DNA from 2 places in the Paenibacillus borealis genome. Region 2 is predicted to be linked to the other one. Evidence: riboswitches for the same ligand, from Rfam matches in the RefSeq annotation. Region 2 holds a riboswitch; the other holds the start of a gene.
The links. Region 2 has a riboswitch for cyclic di-AMP ahead of PBOR_RS19030 (APC family permease). Riboswitches for the same ligand answer to the same signal wherever they lie in the genome.
Positions count from the first base shown of each region.

Region 1: linked by a shared signal. The riboswitch ahead of PBOR_RS00490 (C40 family peptidase) and the one ahead of PBOR_RS19030 (APC family permease) in region 2 are both predicted to bind cyclic di-AMP.

Region 1 covers NZ_CP009285.1:92,583-103,571, forward strand. The annotation lists gene PBOR_RS00435 (hypothetical protein) at 1-650, shown strand, start outside; gene PBOR_RS00440 (GNAT family N-acetyltransferase) at 750-1,316, opposite strand; gene tadA (tRNA adenosine(34) deaminase TadA) at 1,364-1,867, opposite strand; gene PBOR_RS00450 (ATP-binding protein) at 2,176-4,488, shown strand; gene rluF (23S rRNA pseudouridine(2604) synthase RluF) at 4,494-5,195, shown strand; gene motB (flagellar motor protein MotB) at 5,297-6,115, opposite strand; gene motA (flagellar motor stator protein MotA) at 6,099-6,899, opposite strand; gene PBOR_RS00470 (hypothetical protein) at 7,105-7,398, shown strand; gene PBOR_RS00475 (4a-hydroxytetrahydrobiopterin dehydratase) at 7,613-7,888, shown strand; gene PBOR_RS00480 (c-type cytochrome) at 7,995-8,351, opposite strand; gene PBOR_RS00485 (GNAT family N-acetyltransferase) at 8,478-8,963, opposite strand; gene PBOR_RS00490 (C40 family peptidase) at 9,213-9,704, opposite strand; cyclic di-AMP (ydaO/yuaA leader) riboswitch at 9,710-9,853, opposite strand; gene PBOR_RS00495 (C40 family peptidase) at 10,240-10,668, opposite strand; cyclic di-AMP (ydaO/yuaA leader) riboswitch at 10,726-10,864, opposite strand.
Region 2 covers NZ_CP009285.1:4,559,289-4,570,277, reverse strand. The annotation lists gene PBOR_RS19045 (ATP-binding protein) at 1-269, shown strand, start outside; gene PBOR_RS19040 (DsbA family protein) at 363-1,118, shown strand; gene PBOR_RS19035 (disulfide oxidoreductase) at 1,115-1,549, shown strand; cyclic di-AMP (ydaO/yuaA leader) riboswitch at 1,776-1,935, shown strand; gene PBOR_RS19030 (APC family permease) at 2,063-3,880, shown strand; gene PBOR_RS19025 (ABC transporter substrate-binding protein) at 4,081-5,103, shown strand; gene PBOR_RS19020 (FecCD family ABC transporter permease) at 5,323-6,381, shown strand; gene PBOR_RS19015 (FecCD family ABC transporter permease) at 6,393-7,412, shown strand; gene PBOR_RS19010 (ABC transporter ATP-binding protein) at 7,471-8,277, shown strand; gene PBOR_RS19005 ((2Fe-2S)-binding protein) at 8,320-9,129, shown strand; gene murB (UDP-N-acetylmuramate dehydrogenase) at 9,299-10,213, shown strand; gene ymzB (protein YmzB) at 10,314-10,649, opposite strand; gene PBOR_RS18990 (ZIP family metal transporter) at 10,904-10,989, shown strand, end outside.

The DNA of each region.
Region 1 (10,989 bases), 3.7 Mb from region 2:
TGAAGGAGCTGGCAGAGCAGGAGGGTGCTGAATTCAATCCTTCGGCTATGGATACGCAGAAAGTGCAGAAGCTGTCTAATGAAGTGGTCAGCACGCTGCTGGGCGAGTATGATGAAGAGAAGTATTTTAATGAAATTAAACCTAAGGAAGCCGGCCTGCCTGAAGGTGTTGAAGCCAAACAGGTTGTCCAGTTCCAGGTAACGAATGATAATGTGAAAGAGGCGCTGACCATTCTGGTGAATAATGCGCTGCCGAAAATCATCGATATTCTCGGCAAGGATGAATATAAGGAATTGCTGAAGATCGATGCTGCCGATTTGGCTAAAGCGAAGGAAGAGCTGCAGTCCAGTGAAGCACGCGCTGAATTCGATAAGGATCTGGCTGATCTGAACACGCATCTCACGATTAACCAGTTCCATCTTAACACGGCGATCAACGACGATAACTTCCCGGTGTATCAGGATGTACTTATGGATATTAAAGTGAATGATCCAGAGCAAGGTGAGAATGTTGCTTTGTCATTGACCGCAAGCAATCAATACAGCAAGATCAACGAGAAGCAAACCTTCCAGATCGGTATTCCGCAAGGCGAAGATGTGATTACACTGGAAGAGCTGCAGCAGCAGTTCGGAGCAACAGGCACTTATTAATAAATAGTGTAACAATACAGAAATCCCGTATAAGCGAACCTTCGCTCATACGGGATTTTTGGCTGCTTGCCGGTGTGAAGGCTGGTCCGGCAGATCAGACTATGGCTTCTGTGGAAGGAAATCTTCAGCCAGAATAGCGTAAGTGCGGTGGTCCTGCCATTCTCCGTTGATTTTGATGAAGCGGCGGGCGAGCCCTTCAGCCTGAAAGCCGTTCTTCTCCAGCACTCTGCGGGAGCCGTCATTATGGGGCAGGATGGCTGCCTGCAGCCTGTGAAGGCCAAGGGAGCGGAAGGCATAGCCCAGGATCAGATGCACCGCTGCGCTGGTATACCCTTTACCCTGCATTTCATGATCAATAAAATAACCGATATCGGCAAATTGCCCGACACCCCGTACCACGTTAGAAATAGTGATCTGGCCAATCAGCTCGCCGCTGAGCAGATAGATGCCGAACATATAAGCACTATCCTGCTGTGCGTCCAGAATGCGCTGGTTGATCAGCTGCCGCTGGCTCTCCAGGGTGAAGTAGTCATTGTCGCGGAGGGGTTCGAACTGCTGATGCTCCTTGCGGTTGCGGTGACGGAGGTTAAGCAGCGCTTCGGCATCCATGAGCTTCAGCAAAGAGAGATAAATCCCCTGCGGGGTATTGTACAGCTTGAAAGACATGGATAGACCTCCTTATGAGAATAGAATTGCATAGTTCATCAATTTAATTAGAGCTTGGCGGGTCTTTGCCGCAGCCGGCGGAAGAACGAGGTTAGCAGCTCCGCGCATTCTTCCTGCAGCACACCCTGGATGACCTCTGTCCGGTGGTTAAAACGTGATTCCTCCAGCAGGTTCATGAGGGTGCCCGCACAGCCAGCTTTGGGATCAGGTGTGCCATAGACAGTGAGCGGGACTCTGGCCTGCACCATGGCTCCTGCACACATGGGGCAGGGCTCCAGGGTAACGTAGAGCTGGCAATCGAGCAGACGCCAGGAATTAAGGGCTGTACTCGCTTCCCGGATGGCAACCATCTCCGCATGGGCAGTGGAATCAAGCGTGGTCTCACGCAGATTGTAGCCGCGCCCGATAATTGTCCCGTTACGGACAACCACTGCCCCGATCGGTACTTCCCCCAGCGCCTCTGCTTTGCGGGCCTCGCCTATCGCCTCGTTCATCCAATATTCATGAATTGCCCGCTCATCGGCCGGTAACTCTTCAAGTCGTGTATTCAAATGCATCTTCCCTTCTAATATAGCCCCTTGTACAACGAACAAATATTCGTTCTTAACAAATTGTGGACAACTCTGTGGATAAAGCCCGACTTATGCACAAAATTGTACACATCGCGATTTAGCAAAATGTTTATATGTGCATAACCTGTGGATGGTTTCTTACTTATTGTAGAGAAACTGTCTGGAGAATTCAATATCTTCCCCTTATTCTCCCTGTTTGAAATGTCTTTTCAAATGGGGAGGCAAAAGGTATGATATTTATGAATGCTCCGCTAGGATTTACCAGCGGTAAGAGGTGAATAATACGCTTGTCTATAAAAACGAAATTATCGGCAATTATTTTCGGCTCGGTACTCTTAATCCTGTCGCTGAATCTTACACTTAATCTATATGCAGTCCGGAATAATCTGCGTAATGAAAGTCTGAGTAATATGAAGATAACTGCCATGCAGATCGCCGTTTCGGTCGAACAGAGCAGTTATAGTTCCAACTATGTGCAGCATAAAATTGCCCAGAATCTAAGGATGACCTCAATTCTGGCTTCGCTTGAGCTTGATCCGGATATCAAGAATGTAGACAATAGGCAACTGCAGGCCTTGGCAATCAAGCTGGGTGTGTCTAATATCTCGCTTCTGGTCAAGACTGATAATGATATTGTTGTAGCCAAGTCATCAGATCCCACAGAGATCGGACTCTCGACCAAAGGCATGGGGTACTGGTATGTGGCTTTTTTGGAGTTGTTCGCAGGCCAGCGGGTATCCGTTGACCAGGGGCAAACTATGGATAATTTCTGGTCCGGCCCTTTCGAATATTCAACCTCAAATCCGGAGTACATTGATAAATGGGGTTACTATTACGATGGCACCAGCAACTATATCATAGATCCTTATATCCGCAGTACTGCCGTAAGCGATTACGTCAAGATTATGGGACCTGACGAAATTATCCAGGACTCCAAAGCTGTGAATCCCGGCATCCTGGAGATCACAGGGTTTAATCCCAAAACGTTCGGCTCGCCCAGCATGCTGCCCGATGGCAGTGATCCGATCAATGTGAAGCTGCGCAACCGCCCTATTCATTACGGTACATATACGTACGGCAACGTAGCACAGGATAAAACGGCGATTCGGGAAGCGGTTAACAAGGGTGAACCGGTAACGCTGGATACGGAGATTCTGGGGAAAAGAGTGCTCAAGAGCTTCATTCCCATAAAACAGGCGGGAGCCGAAGACTATGTGATTAGTGTAGTAATGGATTACTCGTTAATCTCCTCGGTAATCAAAGAGCAGCTGTTCAATAATATTACCACGTCGGTTCTGCTGCTTATTATCTTTTTCCTGGCCAGTTATATTATGGCCGGTTTCGTCACACGCCCGATCCAGGATATACTGGCTAAGGTGAATGATGTGGCCAAGGGTAAATTTGAGCCTCCATTAAATGTAGAGAGCCGGGATGAACTTGGACAGCTGGCCCACCGGATTAACGCAATGACCTCGCACCTGCTGCAGCACACGAACCGGCTGGGCCAGACGCTGGAAGAGAACCGGGCGGTTAAGGAGCATCTGGAGTCGGTTATTAACGGTACCTCCGATGCCATCCACACTGTGGATATGGATGGCAGGATTATAAGTACGAACAGAGCCTTTGATGAGCTGTATGGATGGAGTGCAGCGGATGCGCTGGTCAAACCGCCTTATCTCGTGCCGGCTACGGTGCAGGAGCAGGAAGATAACCGTCTGCGGCAACTCAAGAACGGATTGTCTCTGCCGCCTGTAGAGACCGTAAGACTGAAACGTGACGGTTCTATCGTAGAAGTCAGCGTGAGCACCTCGGTGATCCGGGATGAGGAAGGACAGCCGCAGTCTTTTGTCCATGTATCCCGTGATATGACCGAGCGCAACCGGATTGAAGAGCTGCTCAGACGCTCTGAGAAGCTCACTACAGTCGGCCAGCTTGCTGCAGGGGTTGCCCATGAGATCCGCAATCCATTGACCACCCTGAGAGGGTTCCTGCAGCTGCAGCAGGAGAAGAAGGTTCTGGTCCCGCTGCATATTGATCTTATGCTCTCGGAGCTGGATCGGATCAATCTGATTGTGAGCGAGTTCCTGATCCTGGCTAAGCCGCAGGCTGTTCATTTTCAGTTGAGGGATCTGCGGCATATTGTCGGCGACGTGATCTCTCTGCTGGATAGCCAGGCCCATCTTTTTGGCATCGAGTTTGCAACGTATTTCTCAGATGTGCCCGCTATGGTGCACTGTGAGGAGAACCAGCTGAAGCAGGTATTCATTAATGTAATCAAAAATGCGATTGAAGCTATGCCTGACGGCGGGACGATCACCCTGGAGGAGCAACAGAAGAATAATTCTGTAGTTATCGTCATTTCTGATGAAGGCGGAGGGGTTCCGGAAGATATGCTGCCTAAGCTGGGCGAGCCGTTCTTCACGAATAAAGAGTCAGGGACAGGGCTGGGACTCATGGTCAGCCAGCGGATTATTCAAGCCCATAAAGGCAGTCTGGAGATCCGCAGTGAGTATGGGCGGGGTGCACAGGTGACCATCAAGCTGCCAGAAGCGGGAGAGAATAACCTTCCGCCCGGCATGTATATAGAACGGAGTGAATGACAGACATGAGAATTAATAAGTTCATCAGTGAGACAGGGTACTGTTCGCGCCGTGAAGCAGACAAGCTGGTAGAGAGTGGAAGAGTCACCATCAACGGTGAGACCGCTCTGCTGGGCAGTCAGGCTGAAGCCGGAGATACGGTGATGATCGACGGCAAACGCCTTGAAACAGGCAGCAGGATCGTTTACATCGCACTTAATAAGCCTGTAGGGATCACTTCTACAACAGAAGGCCATATTCAGGGTAATATTGTTGATTTCATCGGACATGAAGAGCGTATTTTCCCTATCGGCCGGCTCGACAAGGATTCTGAAGGATTAATACTGCTGACGAATGACGGCGACATTGTGAACAAAATATTGCGCGCTGAAGGCAGACATGAGAAGGAGTACGTAGTTACTGTGGACAGACCGGTCACACCTTCTTTCCTTACAGGCATGTCCACCGGGGTGAAGATTCTGGGCAGCAGAACTCTCCCTTGTGAGGTAACGCGGATAAGCGAGCGGGTATTCCGGATTATTCTTACCGAAGGCAAGAACCGGCAGATCCGCCGCATGTGCAGTGCGTTTGGTTATGAAGTGCGGCGTCTGCAGCGTATACGGGTGATGAATATCCGTCTGGGCACTCTGCAGACCGGAGAATGGCGCGACTTGTCAGCACAGGAGAAGCAGGAGCTCGGCGCTATGCTGAACTATGAGCTGCAATAAGGAGCAACGTATCAAGTGATCAAATAAAGAGCTGTTCCCGAAGGCTGAACAACGGCCTTTAGGAACAGCTCTTTATGCTTGATGCACTATGACTATCCGGATTATTTACCGGGAGCGGCAACATCGGTAGTCTCTGTTGTGGCATCTTTATATTTGCGGAGAACAGAGACTTCTACACGACGGTTCTTGGCGCGTCCGGCAGCGGTCGTATTCTCAGCGATGGGATGATATTCCCCGTATCCGATCGGACTGAACTTTACCGGGTCCAGATTGGGGTTAAGCAACAGGATCTTCATGAATTCAAGGGCACGGGCCACACTAAGATCCCAGTTGGAGGAGTAGCTGCTATTGGAGATAGGAATATTATCCGTATGTCCCTGCACTAATATATCATAATCGGGAAACTGCTGCAGCATCGTCGAGATTGACTTGGCCAGCTGGCGGGAGTCATCCTTGACCATAGCCTGTCCGGAAGCAAATAAGGCGTTGTCGCTGATCGTAATCATTAACTGGGACTGATTCAGCTTCGTACTAAGCAAATCAGTCATTCCGTTATTCTTAATGTACTGATCGAATTGCTGCTTAAGCTTCTCCAGATCCTCCTGCTCTTTGGCACGAAGTTTGGAGATCTCGGAGGTGCCTGTATTTTTATCTACAACACTATTCATTTTATCCTTATTGCCTTGATCAAGTTGAGTGCTTGTAGGGGCATCTGAGCGGAATTCCAGTACCCCGCCGCCGCCGTTAAGCGCAGAACTGAACGCCTGGGCCATTTGTTCAAACTTCTGGGCGTCTGTAGCACTCATGGCATACATAACCAGGAACAGAGCAACCAGCAGGGTCATCAGATCGGAATAGGGCAGCAGCCAGGACTCATCGGCATGCTCTTCGTGCTCCTCATGCCTAGTCTTTTTGCTCATTTGAAGCCCCCTCCTTCTCACTCAGCTTGGCGCGTTCGGACGGAGTAAGGAAGACGGAAAGCTTCTGGTTGATGGCAATGGTGGAGACCCCGGACTGAATGGACAATAAACCCTCTACCATCATCAGGCGGACTTCAATCTCGCGTTTGGAAATTCGTTTTAACTTATTGGCCATAGGATGCCACATTACATAACCGGTGAATATACCCAGCAGAGTAGCGATGAAGGCTCCGGCAATCGCGTGGGCCAGGACATCCATGTTGCTCATATCCCCCAAGGCGGCAATCAGCCCGATAACAGCTCCGAGTACCCCCAGTGTAGGTGCGTACATCCCGGCTTGGGAGAAGATCAGGGCTCCGGCTTTATGTCTATCTTCTGTAGCATGAATATCTTCCATTAATACATCGCGGACAAATTCCTGGTCGTTACCGTCGATAATCATCCGCATGCCGTTTCTGAGGAAATTATCTTCAATTTCATCGACATTGGATTCCAGTGCAAGCAGACCTTCGCGGCGGGTGATGGAGGCCCATTCCATGAACATTGTAATCAGTTCGGGCTTGCCGACCATCTTTTTCTTCACAAAGAGAATCTTCAGCAGCTTAGGGAAATTCTTGACTTCGGACATGGGAAAGGCCATGAAGATTGAGGCGGCCGTACCAAGAAAGATAATTACGTAGGCCGCGGGATTGTTCAAGCTTTCAAGCGGAGCATGCTTGAGTACCATCCCCCAGACTACTGCGATCAGACCAAAAACCAGGCCTAGTATTGTTGAAATTTCCATTTATGCACCTCGTCCATGAGAATTAAGAAGTGATCCGACTATACCGCGTTTATCATCCATGAACCGCGGGAGGACACTCTGCACGTAACCAAATCACGTATATTCTTATTTATCGACAGCATTCCCTTTTTTGTGAAGTGATTTTTTCGGCTATAATGGATAAGGTAAGTTATTATTCATCAGTGAAGAAAACGGAGTGATTGACGTGGGAGTAAAGCATGGCAGAGATTACAGTGAAATTCTGGTTGAATTGACCGGAGCAGTCGGACGGATTTCCGACGGTTACATTTTTTTTGAAATGGAGCCTGAGGAGTGGGAGAACCTGCCGGAGGAGTCGAAGCTGGAGGTCTGGGAGGCGCTCGCAGAGGATCTGTTCTACGCACTGGGCAATGAGCCGGTGATTAAGGTCGGCAGCGGAGTAGTAATGTACGATAAAGAAACGCACCGCATCAATATTCTGCTCGGTGATGAGGATCTGGCTTCGGTTGTTCTTGTGTAGCCCGGAGGCAGCCAAGGGAGCGGAGTTTGTACCCGGGCATCAGCCCATGTTAAAATTGGGATGAGAAGTACTATTTGCCGGGATTTAAGAATACATTAAATCGAAAAAAATCTTTGGCCTGGCACATCCCTTGGACTTTCAGAAGCTGAGGGATGTTTTATTTGAAGGATAGGACTGCAGTGGATATAGCTAATTAAGCAAGGGAGGAAACAAATTGCCAATTACAGAGGAAGAACTGCGGGAGCAGATCGGCAAGCTGGAAGGCTGGAAGCTGGAACAGGATATTATGGTGCGTAAATATATGTTCAATGAATATATGAAGGGAATTGCCTTTGTGGATGCGGTCGCCGCGATCTCAGAAGCTTTCGACCATCACCCGCATATCACGATTGATTACAAGACCGTTATTCTGCGTCTGCCTGTAGATGTGGAGAAGCTGGATATACGCCAGGCCAACGAAATTAATGAGGCTTTTGAGAAAAACCGTTAGAGGACAGGATCCTTATGGAAATAGCAGTACCGCCTGATCAATAAAAATGCCCGTGCAAGGATATCCGGATATCCTTTGCAGCGGGCATTTTGTTTCATAAAGATTATTATTTCTTCTCGGCCAGCCATAATGCGACGTTCGCAATCTCCTCGGGGGCTAGTTTGTCTTTGAAGGAAGGCATCTGCCCGCGGCCCTTGGTCACAATGCTGTAGATTTGTGCCGCGTCATGCTGTGCGCCCTCCTGCTGCAGGTTCGGCCCTACTCCGCCCTGAAGCTGATCCCCGTGGCAGGTGATGCAGTTGGCTTTCACTAGAGCCTCCGCACCGGCCGCGTCCAGCACAACCTCAGGCATTGTCGGTTTGTTCTCTTCCGCCACCTCGGCTTTGCCGGGCAAGGTAAACATTAAGACCACCGCAAAGGCACAGGCGGCAAAAAACAAACCGCTCATGATCCATTTCTGCATCTGCATCCGTCCCTCCATGTAAGCTGCTTCCTTCATTATAGCGGATGGTGAAGCGTTATCATAGCATTTGTGTCAAAAAAATGAACGAAATTCCTGCGAAATTTTCAATTCTATAGAAGTGGAATGCTATTTCTCATAGACCAAACAATAAAAAGGCTTATCGCCTGTTGGAGTTCTGCGTTCGTAGGTATCTGTTATGGTAAAACCGCATTTCTGGTAAGCACGGATGGCGCGCTGATTCCAGGTGAGAACCTCCAAATCGATCTCCCGTTCGGGATAGCGGACAAGGGCCGCCTGCACGATAGCCTTCATGAAGAGATGCCCCATGCCATGACCGCACAGATCGGGCCGCATGCCGATTCCGAGCCGGACTACACCCTCCATAGGGAACAGCTGGGCGAAGCCGCACAGGATTCCCTGTCCGTTCACAACAGAAACATATTGCTCGCTGCGCAGCTGCGGGTCACCGAACTCAATACCGAGTGCCTGCATCTGCTCCCAGGGCATCCAGCCGTAAATATTATACGGGGGCCTATAGTTCCACTCACAGATCTCAGCGGCATGCCGGGACTCCATAGGAACAACATAAAAAGTTACCGGGGAACTTATCATAAGCGGGAGGCCTCCTTTCAAGGGAACGTAACTTCATTCTATAAATATTATATACAAAACGGGCCATATCCGACGCAAAAACCTCGCGGAGATACAGAAACTTGACAAACGCCAAAAAATATTTTACGAAAGAGCAAAATTGGTGTTTTACAAATATAGAGCGGGGTAAGTAATTTTATAGACAAAAAAAATAAGCCCTCCTCCAAGATTTCGGCAAAAATCCTGGAAAAGCGCTTATGGTAGGACAAATTATTGCACATCATCATTGTCTTCGGAATCTGTAGCTACAGTCTTGTAAGCATCTGTACTCATAATCCGTTTGGCGCCAACGTAGCGGTTGACGTAGTAGCTGTCACTCAGCGAACTGATGGTTACACCACGCGAGGAAGAAGCATGTGCGAACTCACCGTCACCGACATAAATACCGACGTGGGAAATGCCTTTGCCGCTTGTATTGAAGAATACAAGATCGCCCGGTCTCATTTCGTCGCGGGATACGGCCGTACCCATCTGGTATTGGGAGCCGGATTGGTGGGGCAGGTTAATGCCGATCTTATCAAAAACATACATTGTAAATCCGGAGCAATCAAAACCGTTCGTGGATACACCGCCGGATACGTATTTAGTCCCGATGGCTTTGTCGATAACTTTATCCATTTTGGAATCCGCGAAAGCGCTTCCTGCTCCAATGGTGAAGATGATGGAAAAGCTTAGTACTGCGGCTGCTAGCTTCTTCTTCAAAAGTAAATACCCCTTCCAAATGCCTACGAGGTTAGCTTAAGGGTTCGGTTGAAGGTCCCCTATGACCCCTCTTAGAATAGGAGGTCAATTCACCCAAAGTTGGTTCCCCCGTTTCCCTAAATCGTTAGGGAACTCGGCACGACTGTTGATTAGGATTAGCTGTTACTCAATACATGACAAAACCTTTGTTAAAAGCGATTCAATAATTACAAAAATGTTACTAAAATCTCACTGCGATAATTGTAACAAAGACTAAGGCGCTTGGCAATCACTTATAACATATTAATGCATATTTTTGCGTTTTTTTAGAGTTATAGCTGTATAGAAAGACTCAAATTTACGTCCCGGGTGAGCTTTTAATGATTTTTTCTTTGAATTTGGGATAAAAAGGTGTTTCAGGGTTTGCAGATTTGTGTAAAAGGTAGAATAAGGAAAAGGAAAAACCCGGAAATGATTACGGCAATAATCAAATTCCGGGCTCGTATAAGTTATATTTAGATGTTAGAGGTAAATATTCGAGGAAATGTACAAGGGTTCAATCGTAAGCGACAGCCTGGTAAGCTGTTGTGCTCATCACTCTTTTAGCGCCAACGTAGCGGTTGGCCCAGTATGCCTGACTCAGCGAACTGATGGTTACACCACGCGAACTGGAGGATTGTGCGAATTTTCCATTGCCGACATAAATACCGACATGGGAAACTCCGTTGCCCAGGGTATTGAAGAATACCAAATCGCCCGAACGCAGATTACTCTTGGATACGGCTGTCCCTACACTGTATTGTGCCTTAGAGGTACGCGGCAGTGTAAGCCCGAGGTTCTTGAATACGTATTTGGTGAATCCGGAACAATCAAAGCCGCTGGTGCTGGTGCCCCCGGTTTTATATGCCGTTCCAATGGTTTTTGAGATCACAGTATCCATTTTGGAGTCTGCGAAAGCGCTGCCCGCTCCAAGTGTGAATACCATCACAAGACCCAGCGCTGCTGCGGTGCATTTCTTCTTGAAATTCTGACTTCTCAAAAGATGTACTCCTTCCAAGGCCTGCGAGGTTAGCTTAAGGATTCGGTAGAAGGTTCCCCTATGACCCCTCTAAAGCGAGATCAATTCACCCAAAATATGGTTCCCCCACTTCCCGGTGCAGGGAATTCGGCGTTTTGTGCACCAGAACAGTGACATATCGACATAAGATTAAGTACTTCGTTTACAGTAGCTGCATTAATCCGTTTGAAAGATTACAAATTTGTTACTAGTAGTACAGGCATCATTGTACCAAAGGATTTACAGTTT
Region 2 (10,989 bases):
CGCCGGATAAGCTGCAGCTGCTGTTTCAATCCTTCTCTCAGGTGGATGCTTCACACACGCGCAAATATCCGGGTACCGGTCTGGGGCTGGCCATTTGTAAGAAGCTGGTGGAGCTCATGCAAGGAGAAATATGGGCGGAGCCAGCGCCGGGCGGCGGTACCCAGTTCTTTTTCAGAATTATACTACAGTCGCTGGACCCATCGCCGGAGCTGGTTTACAACAAAGAAAATGAAGACAGTGAAGAGGCTGCGGCAACAAAAGCTGTATAATGTAGGGTTTGCCAAGGAGAGAACTTTAATTATATAATTTTAAAGTAACTTATCTTTTATCACGACAGTCCTACGGACGGAAAGGAACTCTCTTTGAGCAAATCGAAAAAGAACAATGTCGCGCTTCCCCAGATGAGCAAGCAGGAGAAACGCCGGGCAGAGCAGGAGCAGCAGAAGCAGAAAACGAGAATTCTGATCGTGAGTACAGTGGCCTTAGTCGTTATTATTTTTGTAGGGTTATTCATGCTAGCCTCGAAGGACAGCTCAACTGCAGGATCCACTGCGGATCCGGTGGATTTCAATTACAGTGAAATGGCGCGGCTGGGTAAAGAAGATGCTCCAGTCAAAATCGTCGAATTCGGCGATTACAAATGTCCGGCTTGTGCCCAGTTTACCGGGGTAATCAAACCGCAAATCGTTCAGGAGTATGTAAATCAGGATAAAGCAGCCTTTTATTTCGTGAACCTGGCCTTTATCGGTACGGATTCGAGAACAGCCTCACTTGCGGCACTCTCCGTGTACCATCAGAACCAAGAGGCCTTCTGGAAATTCTTCGATGCCATTTACGCTAACCAAGGCGCAGAGAAGGAAGAATGGGCAACACCGGACTTCCTGGTAAGTCTTGCACAGCAATTAGAACTGCCTATTGATTTCGACCTGCTGCGTAAAGATATTGAAGACAAGACCTACGAAAGCGAACTGGAGAGAGATATCCAGCTTGGCACAGACACTGGAGTAACCAATACACCGAGTTTGTTTGTAAATGGAGTCAAGGTGAATGAACCTTTTAATATGGAGGAAATTGATGCTCAAATCCAAGTAGCTGCGGAAGCTGTGGCTGCACAATGAATAAATTCTCTGCATTCTGCCGTCGCAACTGTCTCTACTTGGCCTGGTTCGTCTCTGTTGTTGCTGTAGCTGGAAGTTTGTATCTCAGTGAAGTACTGAAATATGAGCCCTGCAAGTTATGCTGGTTTCAGCGGATATTCATGTACCCGCAGCTGTTTTTGCTCGGAATTGCCACTTACCGGGGAGATAAACGCATTATCCCTTATGTACTTCCCCTCAGTATTATCGGCGGGAGCATTTCCATTTACCACTATGCGGAACAAAAAATTCCGGCACTCAGCAAGGTGCTTCCATGTACGATTGGTGTGCCGTGCAACACGGATTATCTGAATTTTTTCGGATTCATCACCATCCCGCTGCTTGCACTCATTGCGTTCGCTTTGATCACAATTCTGCTATGGACTGGACGCAAAGAGGAAGCAGGAGAGTAAGAAGCCGTCAGGCAGAATGAAGAGTATATATTTCCCTTAAATTAAGTGTAAATTAATCAGCAGAAACGCTGTAAAATCACGCGATAAAGGGATAATGAAAGAGAATGAAAGATCAAGACATACCGGATCATGGATTTGGTTGTTTTGGTTGTTTTTCATTCTTTTTTCATTTGTTTCAACGCTTTACGGAAGAGGCATTGTAGATTAATATTAGTCCTTGTGAGAAGTTGAATATGCGCTGAATTTTCCGGAAGGAAAAACGGGGGAACCAAACTTGGCCGAGTGCCAACGGGGTGAATCGGAAGCGGGTCAGCAGACTCGAAATCCGTAGGGCTACCACAGCCCGAATCCGCCAGCTAACCTCGTAAGCAATAGTGGGATAATGACCATGCACTTAGGCATGCGGATCATTTCCGTATGCTTATTTTTGTGCCTGCATTTATGAAATCCACTTATGAAAACAGCGCGCGGTACTGCCGATTCAACTTAACAAAGAGAGGAACTGTTACTACAATGGTAAGCAAGGTAAAACGACTATTGATCGGGCGTCCGATGAAGTCGAACGAACTCGATCATGAAAAGTTATCCAAGGTGAAAGCACTGGCTGTCCTGTCTTCTGATGCGCTCTCGTCTGTAGCCTACGGAACAGAACAAATCTTAATCGTACTCGTAGCCGCAGGTTTTACAGCTATCTGGTACTCATTGCCAATTGCACTAGCCGTATTGGGCCTGCTGGCCATTTTAATCCTGTCCTATCGGCAGACCATTTTTGCTTATCCGCAGGGCGGTGGCGCGTATATCGTCGCCAAAACCAATCTCGGTGTGCATACCGGTCTCTTGGCCGGCGGTTCTCTGCTGGTCGATTACATTCTAACCGTTGCGGTAAGCGCCTCGGCGGGGACAGATGCGATCACATCAGCGTTCCCGGGTCTTCATAATCATAGTGTACTTATAGCGGTTTCTGTTATTCTGCTCTTAACGATTGTCAATCTGCGGGGTGTTACCGAATCAGCTTCCTTCATAGCCATTCCGGTATATCTGTTCGTAGTCTCCATCTTTGTGCTGATTATTGCCGGAGTCTTCAAATATGCAACCGGCGGAGCTCATGCCCAGGTTCCGGAGATCGGATCAGCGGTATCGAATGTCAGTATGTTCCTCCTGCTTAAGGCATTCAGCTCCGGCTGTTCGGCCCTGACCGGGGTAGAAGCAGTCTCCAATGCGATCCCTAACTTTAAAGCACCTGCTGAGAAAAATGCGGCCAAAACGCTGATGCTGATGGGCCTGATTCTCGGTATTATGTTCACAGGGATTACGCTCCTGGCTTATTGGTACGGCATCATGCCGGATGAGAAAGCAACGGTTGTGTCACAGATTACCGAGTCTACTTTTGGCCGCGGCGGTTTGTACTTCTTCATTCAAGGGATCACGGCGGTAATCTTGTTCCTGGCGGCAAATACGGCCTACTCGGCCTTCCCGCTGCTGGCGTTCATGTTCGCCAAAGACAAATATTTACCGCATGCCTTCATGGTGCGCGGCGACCGGCTGGGATTCTCGAACGGCATTATTTTCCTCGGTGTAATGTCGGCTGTGCTAGTAGCTGCTTTTCACGGAAATACCGAAGGCTTGATTCCATTATATGCAGTTGGGGTATTCATTCCATTTACACTTTCACAGCTTGGCATGATGGTACAGTGGTACAGAACCAAGCCTAAGGGCTGGCAGAGCAAATTCGCCGTGAATACGGTCGGCATGCTCACAACCTTGACGATTACCCTGATCTTCATTATTACTAAATTCTCGAGCGTGTGGATGGCCTTCATCTTCCTGCCGCTTGTAATCATCGTATTCCACCGGATTCACCGCCATTATATGAACATTGCAGATCAGCTGCGCATTTGTCCGGCAACGGATAAACCTTGTATTAAAGGAAGTACAGTGGTGGTTCCCGTTGCCGGTGTTACCCGCGCGGTACTGCATTCCATCAGCTATGCGAAGTCATTGACTGAGAATGTAGTGGCTGTATATGTCGGATTTGATGAAGAAGAGATTCACAAAATGGAACAGAAGTGGGAAGAGTGGAATCCCGGGGTGCGCCTGATTGTACTCCGCTCGCGTTACCGCAGCATCATCCGCCCGCTGGTGAAATTCATCGATACGGTGGAGTGGAAAACCGCTTCAACAGACCACATTACGGTACTCATTCCGCAATTTGTTACGAAGCACTGGTGGCAGGCGATTCTGCATAATCAGACCAGCTTGTTCATCCGCTCTTATCTGATGAATCAGAAGGATATCGTTATCGCAACAGTGCCATATCATTTGCACAAATAGACATACCCTTTATATGTAAAACGGCTGTTTCTGCAGGTTGCGGACACAGCCGTTTTTTGTGTTGCGCAGCATGTTTATACAGGACTACTTATAATTTAGTTGACAGAGAGAATGAGAATCAATATCATCAGTTTATGTGAGGCGAAGGCCACAATCACCTTTGACCAATAAATGAATGTACATACAGGAGGGGTTTTTTAATGTTTTCGTTAAACCTGCATAGATCAACAAGCATGAAGCTGGCTATGGCCGGACTCATGACAACAACACTGCTATTATCCGCATGTGGAAATAACAATGCGGCCAATAACGGAACAGCTGCAACTACGGCACCTGCAGCAACTGCCGAAGCAACAACTGCACCTGCAGAAACAACAGCTCCAGCGGTAGAGCAAACAGTAACTGATGCAATGGGACATAAAGTCACTATCCCTGCGAACCCGCAGCGTGTACTTGCTTCTTATTTGGAAGATTATCTGGTCGCACTCGGCGTGACTCCGGTTGCCCAATGGTCCGTTACAAACGGTACTATGGAATACCTCACAGCTGAGCTTAAAGATGTTCCAACCATCAGCTATGACCTTCCACTGGAAGCCGTAACCAGCTTCGCACCGGACTTCCACATCGTACAATCGGAAGGTACTGTTCAGAACGGCCTGTATGACCAGTTGAACAAAATTGCACCTACGTATGTACTCGGCGACGAAGTCAGCAAGGACTGGCGCAAATCGCTGCTCAAGATCGGCGAGCTATTGAACAAAACGCCTGAAGCAGAAGCAGCAATTACAGCGTATGATCAAAAAGCGGCGGATGCTAAAGCCAAAATCTCTGCTGCGATCGGCGATGAGTCGGTTGCCATTCTCTGGCTGGTCTCCAAGAGTTTCTTCATTGTAGACGAAACCCGCAGCAGCGGAGCGGTATTGTATGGAGATCTTGGACTGAAGCTCCCGAATCTGGTCACCGAAATTCCTGCAGAGTCCAGAGCAACGTGGAACCCGATTTCACTTGAGAAATTATCTGAGCTGACTGCAGATCATATCATCCTTGTGAACAGTGACGGGGCGGATGCTGCTGAAATTACGGATGGCGCGATCTGGAAGGGGATTCCGGCTGTTAAGGCGGGGAATGTTCATGAGTTTGGCAGAGCAACCAGCTGGCTGTACAGCGGTCCTATAGCTAACTCTAAAACAATTGATGATGCCCTGAGCAGTCTTGTGAAGTAAGCGGCGCTTAACGGGCCGGTAATCAGCCTATGCCGGCAGAGAATGTGCAGGTCATTGTATCCCCGGATGCGATGATCTGCACCTTTTTTTAAATTAATTAAAGATTGAGAGAGTACAGCATAGTTTACGTGCTATCTGCTTGTACAATATTCATATATTTGCGATAATGAGAATGATAATCAATTAGAAGCAAGTAATAATCCTGTTAGGAGACGGCTTATGGTTTCATCCACACGTTCTACGCTTAATCCTTCAACTGCTGCAGGGGACAAGCCCGTCAGGTCCCGGCCGGTAGCTGCAGTCACCATTCTACTGCTGGGGAGTGCCGCGATCGTCTTTGGCCTGATGTTATCCGTATCGTTAGGGGCAGCGGATATCCGGCTGGTTACCGTATGGGAAGCTGTGTTCCGCTTCAATCCGGAGCTGGCGCAGCACCAGGTCATCCGGGAGCTGCGGATTCCCCGGGCTCTGGCCGGAGCGCTGGTCGGTGCATGTTTTGCGGTTGCCGGTTCGATTATGCAGGGAATGACCCGCAATCCGCTGGCCGATTCCGGACTGCTGGGACTTAACGCCGGAGCCGGCGTCGGCCTGGCATTGGCGTTCGCCTTTGCGCCTTCGCTCTCATTCATGTATATCATGATCTACTGCTTCATCGGAGCGGCAGTAGCATCACTGCTGGTCTTCGGCATCGGTTCGCTGTCACACAGCGGGCTGACCCCGCTTCGCCTGACCCTTGCGGGTGCAGCAGTCAGTGCCATGCTGCTGGCGGTCAGCCAGGGCGTCGCGATTCTGTTCCACCTCTCCCAGGATATCGCATTCTGGATGGCAGGCGGGATTGGCGGAGCGAACTGGACCCAGCTTAAGATTATGTTTCCTTGGGTCGCTGCAGCATTAATCGGGTCTTTGGTGCTCTCTCGTTCTATCACGCTGTTAAGCCTGGGCCGGGATGTTGCCGCAGGACTGGGACAGCGTACACGGCTGGTACAGACCGCAGGGATGATCATTGTGGTCATTCTTGCCGGAGCGGCGGTCTCGACGGTGGGGCCGATTGCTTTTGTCGGATTAATGATTCCGCATATTACACGTTATCTCGTTGGGGTGGATTACCGCTGGATTATTCCTTGCTCGGCTGTACTCGGCAGCATTCTCATTATCTTTGCCGATATCGCTGCGAGAATGATTAATGCGCCTTATGAAACACCAATTGGGGCCCTGATTGCTGTAATCGGTGTACCGTTCTTCATCTATCTGGCCAGCAAGCGCAAGGGGGAGCTGTAATGAACAGGACCATGTTAGTACCCTCTGCTAAAGCGCGCCGCACCAGAGAAGCCAGCATTTTAGCGCTGCTTGGCGTACTTATCGTTGTTATTTTTATAGTCAGTATGAATACCGGCTTCATGCGCTTATCACCACTAGATGTTCTACATACTCTACTCGGAGAAGGAACCCAACAGCAGAAGCTGATTCTGTTTGATTTCCGGCTGCCGCGTATAGTGATCTCACTGCTCATCGGGGCGGGCTTCGCAGTATCCGGATCTATTCTGCAAGGCCTGTCGCGCAATGCTCTTGCTGAACCCTCAACCTTAGGGATAAACGCCGGAGCGGGTTTTGCAGTGCTGATCTTCATCTCATTTGTCCCGGCAACCACGGCAGCACCAATCTTTGTTCTTCCGCTGCTGGCGCTGGCAGGTGCAGCTCTTACGGCCACACTGATCTACTTCCTCTCCTACCGGAGAGCAGACGGACTCTCGCCTACACGGCTTATCCTAATCGGGATTGCCGTAGGTGCCGGCATTTATGCTTTTCAGCTGATCCTGTCATTAAGGCTGGACCCGCAGAATTATCAGTTCGTAGCCATCTGGCTGGCCGGCAAAATCTGGGGCGGAGACTGGCGGTTCGTGCTGGCACTGCTCCCCTGGATATTGACCCTGCTGCCGTTCGCATTCTACAAAGCCCGGGTGCTTAACGTACTGAACCTGGGGGATGAAACCTCCAAGGGACTTGGCCTGCCGCTGGAGCGGGAACGTCTGCTGCTGGCCGCCGCTGTTGCTCTCGCAGGTGCCTGTGTCTCGGTAAGCGGGGGCATCGGCTTTGTTGGACTGATTGCACCGCATCTGGCGCGCAGGCTTGTAGGCCCGCGGCATCAGATCATGCTGCCGGCTGCTGCTTTGATCGGCGCGCTGCTGCTGCTTACGGCAGATACCATCGGACGCTGGATTCTGCAGCCTACAGAGATCCCTACGGGTATTGTTGTGGCGATCATTGGAGCCCCGTACTTTTTATATCTTTTGGCTAAATCGAAGGCTTAATATAGGCATTCATAGGCGAAGTTCTCATCAAAAATTATAATTCTAAGGAGTGAGTATCATGTCGGAACGTTTGAATACAGAACAGCTGAGTATCGGATACGCAGAGGCGATGATTGTAAAGGGGCTGAACCTGTCGCTTCCCACAGGGAAGATTACGGCACTGGTTGGAGCGAACGGCTCAGGTAAATCTACTATCCTGAAGACGATGGCGCGCATCATGAAGCCGAAGAGCGGCAGCGTCATGCTCGACGGCAAATCCATTCATAACCTGTCCACCAAAGAGGTGGCCAAGCAGCTGGCGATTCTGCCGCAGAATCCTACTGCACCTGACGGTCTGACAGTATCTGAGCTGGTTGGTTACGGCCGCTACCCGCATCAGAAGGGCTTCGGCACAATGACACCTGAAGACCGCAGCATCATCGCTAATGCAATCGAAGTTACCGGCATGACAGAGTTCCACGACCGTCCGATTGACCGGCTCTCCGGCGGACAGCGTCAGCGGGCCTGGATTGCAATGGCTTTGGCACAGCAGACAGATATTCTATTCCTTGACGAACCGACGACATTCCTGGATATGGCCCATCAGCTGGAGGTACTGCAGCTGCTGCAGAAGCTGAACGAGGAAGAAGGCCGGACAATTATCATGGTTGTACATGATTTGAACCATGCCTCCCGTTATGCGCAGCATATGGTAGCGATCAAATCCGGCAATGTAATCAGTGAAGGAGCGCCGGTTGATGTAATGACTCCGGGAGTCCTGCGTGAAGTGTTCGGCATTGAAGCTGATATTGTACCAGATCCGCGTACCGGAGTGCCGCTGTGCCTTCCTTACGAACTGGCCGCGTACAAGGCAGCCGGACTGTAAGTGTGAGCTGTACAGGCCAGTGGAGCGGAGAGGAGCAGCGCAATGAACGATCTATTGATTAAGGAATTCGGCAACAAGTTTGATCTTCATCCTGAAGAACCGGAGGGAGCCCTGCACTCTTTTGCTGCGATTGATCTGGTGCAGGAGCAAGGCATGAGGGCATTTGTGGACACTTACGGGCCGCTAATGAAAGCACTGGACGATAAAGCGGCTGCTGCATATTTCGGCGGCTATCTGTCCAATCTTGCACTTGCGGTTCAGTATTCAGTTACAGGATTATCAATCGTTCCCGATCTCAGCCTCATGAATTTGAGTATTCATCTCATACCTGCAGACGGATATTGCCGGATTGCCTTCTCCCTTCACGAGTGGAAGACGGAGCAGGGGCCTGAGGCAGAACAGGGCAGGGAAGTGTGGCGTAATGATGTATTTGCCCGTTTCTATCAAGAAACTGCCGGGCCGCTGGTACGCAGCATTTCACAGGTGAGCGGTCTATCGCTCGGCGAGATCTGGGGACAGATGCCGTCCAAATTCAATTATTATGTGGATTCCTTTGCAGCCGGACTTACAGATCCTAAGATGCTTAATCGGATTGAAGCAGATTACGGCTATCTGAAAGACGAAATGTCTGCTGAAGTATTCCAGATGCCCCGGAATCCGTTTCATGTGAAGGTGCGGAGGATTGAATCACTCACGGATCCGGAGCAGACTGTACAGATGCGCAACCGCTGCTGTATGTATTACCGGACTGAAGGCGGCCGTCTCTGCTATACCTGTCCCCGGATGAAAGAGGGGGAGCGGGCTGAGAGAAGGGAAGAATTCCGTTCAGAGCGTGCTGCGGCCGGGAAATAGGTTATAATCGGGAATAATGAAACATAATAATGCTGTATGCTGCTTCCAAACAGGCTCCTGTCATTGACAAGGGAGCCTGTTCGTTGTTAAAGTTGTGGTTGCCGCGATGCACGTGTGAGGCAGGCAGATGATCACGATCATCATTTTCATAGAGTTAGGAGCATGAAGAATGAATATTGACAACATATATGAGGACTTGCAGCAGCTGGTCACAGCAGGCTCGCTGAAGCGCCACGAGAATCTTAAGGATCTGGTATATACCCGCATGGGCGGTCGAGCGGATATTTGGGCCGCACCCGCTACTTACGATGAAATTCAGAGAATATCTACATATGCGCATGATCATCATATACCGCTTACGGTACTCGGAAACGGCTCGAATGTCATTATCCGGGACGGGGGCATCCGCGGCATTGTGCTTCAGACCTCTGACATGACGGAAATGGGCATCCGGGACGGATTGCTCTACGCGCAGTGCGGGGCGAAGATTATCGACGCTTCGAGGTATGCGCTGGAGCAGGAGCTGACGGGTCTGGAGTTCGCCTGCGGTATTCCCGGAACGGTAGGCGGGGCGCTGTATATGAATGCGGGAGCTTACGGCGGTGAGGTTAAGGATGTGCTGCAAAGTGCACTTGTAATCAACAAGGACGGACAGCTCGTGATTATGCAGGGCGATCAGCTTCAGTGGGGATACCGCAAAAGCATCTTTGCCAGCGGAGAGTATATTGTGCTGGAGGCCAGATTTGCGCTTCAGCCGGGTGATCCTGCGGCGATCAAGTCCTCCATGGATGAGCTGACCTATCTCCGTGAATCCAAACAGCCGCTGGAATATCCCTCATGCGGCAGTGTATTCAAGCGGCCGCCGGGCCGTTATGCCGGCCAGCTGATTCAGGAGAGCGGACTGCAGGGGACCCGCATCGGCGGAGCAGAGGTATCGCGCAAGCATGCCGGATTCATCGTTAATGCGGATAATGCGACGGCAAGTGATTATATCGGACTGATTCAGCATGTGCGTGCAACAGTTAAGGATAAATTCAATGTTGAGCTGGAGACGGAAGTTGAGATTCTCGGCGAAGAAGTATAATTAAGCTGATAATTTCTTATATTTGAATCAATAGACGTATGTAAGGCCATGGGTAAGCTTCACCCATGGCCTTTATGTGTCTAAGGTAGTACTAGTTCATTCAGCTCAAGGCCAGCGAATATTTCGCTCTGTCCGTCTGCAGCTCGACATTATCTTCTGCTACTGAATTCAGCTTCAGCCCGCTCACTGCGATCTCATAATTTGGCTGCGGAAGCGGCACAAGCTCACCGTCAGCATTCAGGGTATTCCCCGAACCCCGCAGAATCAGTGCACTGTCCAGGTATTCATCAAGGACATCCTCGGCGTTTCGGTAGTCTACAGTCTCCAGATTAAAGTGGACAGTATCCTGGTCATCCAGCTCCTGTTTCTTGATTACCAGGGTTGCATGTTCCTGCGCCTCCAGCCAATCTATAAGCTTCTGTACGTTTTGTTCCATATAGGATCCCATCCTTTGGTTAGTAAGAGATTGTTAATTCTAAGTTACCCGTTTCCGGGCAATTGAATCCATAGGTTCGCCACATCGTATTAATTAACGGTATTAATATTTCATGGCATAAAAAGAAAATTCGCGCTTTAATCGGGGAGCTGCAGCCGTCCGCCGGAAGATACATTGTTTGCAGTTCCCCATTAGAGTGTAAACTACATCTATGCACTTCTATTAACAATACATAAACGGGGAAGGTGAGCCTAATGTGGGGTGCATTGATGTGGGGAGCCATTTCCGGCTCTGCTGTATTACTCGGGGCACTGCTGGCGTTGTTCCTGTCCATTCCAAA